DNA from 2 places in the Bradyrhizobium sp. USDA 241 genome. Region 2 is predicted to be linked to the other one. Evidence: predicted binding sites of a transcription regulator. Region 2 holds the regulator's gene; the other holds the start of a gene.
What was found. The regulator LexA, encoded in region 2, represses DNA repair genes until DNA is damaged. The targets are predictions, from matches to a motif close to TGTTCNNNNTGTGTTCNG.
Positions count from the first base shown of each region.

Region 1 (2,399 bases), 850 kb from region 2:
TCTCCGAAAAGCCACAACGACGCAAAAGGTAATGGTTACTGACTCGTTTTCCCGGCAACCAATACGCGCCCAAAGCAGAAAGGCCGGCGCAAGGCCGGCCTTTGATCTCCAACAATATCAGCGAGATATCAGTACCTCGCGATCATCGGGCCGCCCCAGCGATAGTTCAACCGGATGAGACCGATATCGACGTCCTGGCCGATGCGATTGGAGGCAGTGAAAGCACCGAGCGGAGCAGCGACGAAATTGCCGGATCCGGTGAAGTCGATCGTGCGGTGGCCGAGGAAGATGTGATCGTACTCGAAGCCGACCGACCAGTTCGGCGCGAATCCGAACTCGACGCCCACGCCCACCGTGCCGCCCCAACGGGTCTCGTTGGCCCGGTCGAACTCGAGGCCGGTCGCCACATCGTAGGTCCGATAGCGATCCCCGACGACGGCGGCGCCGCCCTTCACGTAGAGCAATACGTTGTTCCAGGCGTAGCCGATCTGCCCGGTGATCAAACCGAAAGAGTCGATCTTGGACTGTTGCGAAGACCGGACACCGCGCTGATGTTGTCGCCGGTAAAGTCGGCCCAGTTGCCCTGGCCCTCGAAACCGAACACCCAGTTCGTCGACTGCCAGCGGTAGCCGACCTGGCCACCGACGGTGCCGCCGGTCGCATTGTGGCAACCCTCGCCGACCAGAACGCCGGTCGCCGGGGTCACGAAATCCCAGCACTTGCGGCTTGTGCCACCACCGCCGTTGATGCCGATGTAGAAGCCGCTCCAGTCGTAGATGGCGGCAATCGGCGCTGGCGCCTTGGTATAGGGACGGGCGGCAAGATCGGCCGCGCTTGCGGGGGCCGCTAGCCCCAACGCCATTGCACTGATTGCACTAAACAGAATCTTATTCATTGCAGTCTCCCCAGTTTCGTCCGCTTCTCGAGGTCCCCGAAAGCGGCGGATCAGGCGCGACGCCCATATGAACTAATTCCAAGGCAACCATAGCCCAAGAAACGGGCAAAATCCGTCTCCGAAATGCCACAGTCGCGCACCGATTGAAGTCCGCAACTTGATGAAAGTTAAGGGGTTTTCGTCCTTCTCGGGAACCCGGAAAAGTTCCATCGGGTTCCCTTGACTGTCGACCTGTGTCCAGAATCTGTTCTGGCTCTTAGTACGAAAGAACAAATCTGGAACGAAGCCGGCCGCGATGCTATATGTGGGGATAACCGTGGGGGTGGCGGGCTGATCGGTGCCCGCAAGCGTATAGGGTCGCCTCAGCGGGGCGCAGAGGAACGCGGGCAGCGGGATTCGCCCATTTGAAATTCAGTGGCATTCGGAGTGGAGAGCGGCGATGGCGGGAAGCGTCAACAAGGTCATTCTGGTTGGAAATCTCGGCAAGGATCCTGAAATCCGCCGCACCCAGGACGGGCGGCCGATCGCGAATTTGAGCATCGCCACCTCCGAGACATGGCGTGACAAGGCGACCGGCGAGCGCAAGGAGAAGACCGAGTGGCACCGCGTCGTGATCTTCAATGAAGGGCTCTGCAAGGTTGCCGAACAGTATCTGAAGAAGGGCGCGAAGGTTTACATCGAGGGCGCGCTGCAGACCCGCAAATGGACCGACCAGAGCGGCGTCGAGAAGTACTCGACCGAGGTCGTGCTCCAGGGCTTCAACTCGACGCTGACGATGCTCGATGGCCGCGGTGGCGGCGGAGGAGGCGGCAGCTTCGGCGACGAGCCGGGCGGCGATTTCGGCTCCTCCGGTCCCGTCAGCAGCGCACCGCGCCGTCCCGTCGCCGCCAGCGGCGGCCGCAACAGCGACATGGACGACGATATCCCGTTCTGAGGACGAGTATCGAGAAACGCCGCGCGGACGGAGCTTGGCGTTTCGTGTCAGCAATTCTGCTTAATCGATGGAGCGGGCTCGGGTTTTCCGGGCCCGCTTCATGTTCGGCTTGAACTCAAATCGTTCCGACATCGAGGAGATGGCCCGTCGCGGCTCCCGGCTGCTGCGGACGGGCTCGCGGGGCCTCCCTGGCTGCGCGGATTTCGAGGCATGGAGGAGGTTCCGCAAGGCATTTCCGGGGTTGTCCGAGATATCCTGTTCTAAGCCGTAAGCCATTGGAAAAATAAGCGGAAAAAGCGCTTCTCGACCCGCCGCGAGGGTGGTTATCCGCCCCCCGATGCGCTATATGATTCCCAGACAAAATCTCACCGGATTCCCCCTTGGCTGACGACGACAACAAGCCCGGCGACCAGCCGGCGCAACCCTCGGACATTCGCCCCGTCTCCATCTTCGAGGAGATGAAGAAGTCGTACCTCGACTACGCCATGAGCGTGATCGTGGCACGTGCGCTGCCCGATGCGCGCGACGGCCTGAAGCCGGTACATCGCCGCATCCTGTTCTCGATGAACG
Region 1 covers NZ_JBMGPZ010000005.1:2,932,808-2,935,206, forward strand. The annotation lists partial or broken gene ABIF91_RS36085 (outer membrane protein) at 129-895, opposite strand; gene ABIF91_RS36090 (single-stranded DNA-binding protein) at 1,335-1,829, shown strand; gene gyrA (DNA gyrase subunit A) at 2,210-2,399, shown strand, end outside.
Region 1: the regulator LexA is predicted to act here: its motif matches at 1,161-1,178, upstream of ABIF91_RS36090 (single-stranded DNA-binding protein).

Region 2 (2,399 bases):
CGGTTGCCGACGGCAAGCAGATCACGATCAAGGAAGCCGCGATTCCCGGTCGGCACATTCGCCCCGCCGGCGTCGACTTCTCTGAGGGCGACGTGCTCCTACGCAGAGGAACTCGTCTCACCGAGCGCGATCTCGCGCTGGCTGCCGGAATGAATCACCCGCATCTCGCCGTCTGCCGCCGTCCGAGGGTCGCGATCCTCGCCACCGGCGACGAGCTGGTGATGCCCGGCACCACGCCCGGACACGGCCAGATCGTCTATTCCAATGGCTATGCCCTGCACGCGCTCGCCCGCAGCGAGGGCGCCGAGACCATCGACCTCGGCGTTGCCGCCGATACGCTGGAGGCCACTTCCGCCGGCATCCGTCGCGCCCGGGAGAGCGGCGCCGACATCCTGATCACGACCGGTGGTGCCTCGGTCGGCGACCACGATCTGGTCCAGCAGGCGCTCAAGGACGAAGGCATCTCGATGTCGTTCTGGAAGATCGCGATTCGGCCCGGCAAGCCGATGATGCACGGACGACTCGGCGCAATGCGCGTGATCGGCCTGCCCGGCAATCCCGTGTCGTCTTACGTGTGCGCCTTCCTGTTCATGGTGCCGCTGATTCGCGCGCTGTCGGGCCGTTCAGTGATTCATCATCGCCGCGAGCGCGCCGTGCTGGGCCGCGATCTCGATGCCAACGACCAGCGCGAGGACTATCTGCGTGCGCGCCTGAAACAGCGTGACGACGGCGCGTTCGTCGCCGTTCCCGTGAGCCATCAGGACTCCTCTCTGCTTGCGAATCTCGCTGCGGCGCAGGTACTTCTCGTGCGCGCACCGTTCGCGCCGAGGGCCGAGGCCGGCACGCCTTGCGAGGTGTTGCGCCTGCCCGCCTGAGCTGCACGGCCACACGCATCGCGCGAGCTTGGCTCTGTTCACCGTAAATTAAGCAGTTGCGGAACACATATCGAACATATAGTGTCCGTTCATGATTTGTTTCGAGGATGTAGCGGCTTATCGCTGACTTCCTCGTCTCGGACTCGAACGACATCAACCGGGGGACTTTGGTCGAGATGTTGACGCGCAAACAATACGAGCTTCTGCGATTCATCAGCGAACGTCTGAAGGAAAGCGGCGTGCCGCCGTCCTTCGACGAGATGAAGGATGCGCTCGACCTGCGCTCGAAGTCAGGCATCCATCGCCTGATCACTGCGCTCGAGGAGCGCGGCTTCATCCGCCGCCTGCCCAACCGCGCCCGCGCCATCGAGGTGATCAAGCTGCCCGAGCTGCAGGCCGCCGCCGGCAGTCGCCGCGGCTTCACGCCGAGCGTCATCGAGGGCAATCTCGGCAAGGTGCGCGCGACCTCCAGCCCGCCTGTGGACGAGGGCGAGCGTCCCGTCGCGGTGCCCGTGATGGGCCGCATCGCGGCCGGCACGCCGATCGAGGCGCTGCAGACCCGCAGCCACACCATCAGCGTGCCGCCCGACATGCTCGGCTCGGGCGAGCACTACGCGCTCGAGGTGCGCGGCGATTCGATGGTCGAGGCCGGCATCCTCGACGGCGACATGGCGCTGATCCAGCGCAACGAGAGCGCCGATACCGGCGACATCGTGGTAGCGCTGATCGACGACGAGGAAGCCACGCTCAAGCGCTTCCGCCGCCGCGGCGCCTCTATCGCGCTCGAGCCCGCCAATGCCGCCTATGAGGTCCGTATTCTTCCGCCGAACCGCGTGAAGATCCAGGGCAAGCTGATCGGGCTTTACCGCAAGTATTGAGCGGTCGTTCGATATCTATTGGAGCGGATCGCTATCCGCTCCGGCTGGATGGTTTTTCCGGTTCTGCTCAGATGGTCCGGCCCCCTCTTTCGGCGCCACATCCTCGACACGCCGCACAACGCATCATCGCGTCGCGGCCTGAGAGTGCGAAGGGACGTGATGCGCCAGACTTATCATGGACGATGTTGCGGCGCCGATCGCAGCATCGGCGACGTAAGCCACTGCCATACAATCGCACCGCCATTCGGCAAGCGAGCGGCAATACTCAGGCTGGTCGGCGCCCGCGAGGCACTGACACGCGCCTTCCGAATTCACAGGCGTCGGCTTTGTTCCTATCGAATCCGGGAAAGATAATGTGATCGCGGCTTGCGGACGCAGCCGCAGATTTGCCTACAACGAAGCAGAACGTTGCGTGCTTCCACCTGATAGAGGCCTGCGCCTCCAAAAGAGGTGCGGGTTGCTATCTTCGCATGAGGAGCACCCGATGTGTGACTACAGCCTGCATGCCGTCGCGACGCGCCCCGCCGAAGTCGGCGAGACGATCGTCACGACAACCTTCCGTGGCACCTCGACGCGCGGCTTCGCCTCCGAAGCCGATCTCTCCGTCGCGGTCTGCTTGCTGCCGGGAACGGAGCTCGCTTTCGCC
Region 2 covers NZ_JBMGPZ010000005.1:3,779,926-3,782,324, forward strand. The annotation lists gene glp (gephyrin-like molybdotransferase Glp) at 1-875, shown strand, start outside; gene lexA (transcriptional repressor LexA) at 1,052-1,753, shown strand; gene ABIF91_RS40180 (hypothetical protein) at 2,238-2,399, shown strand, end outside.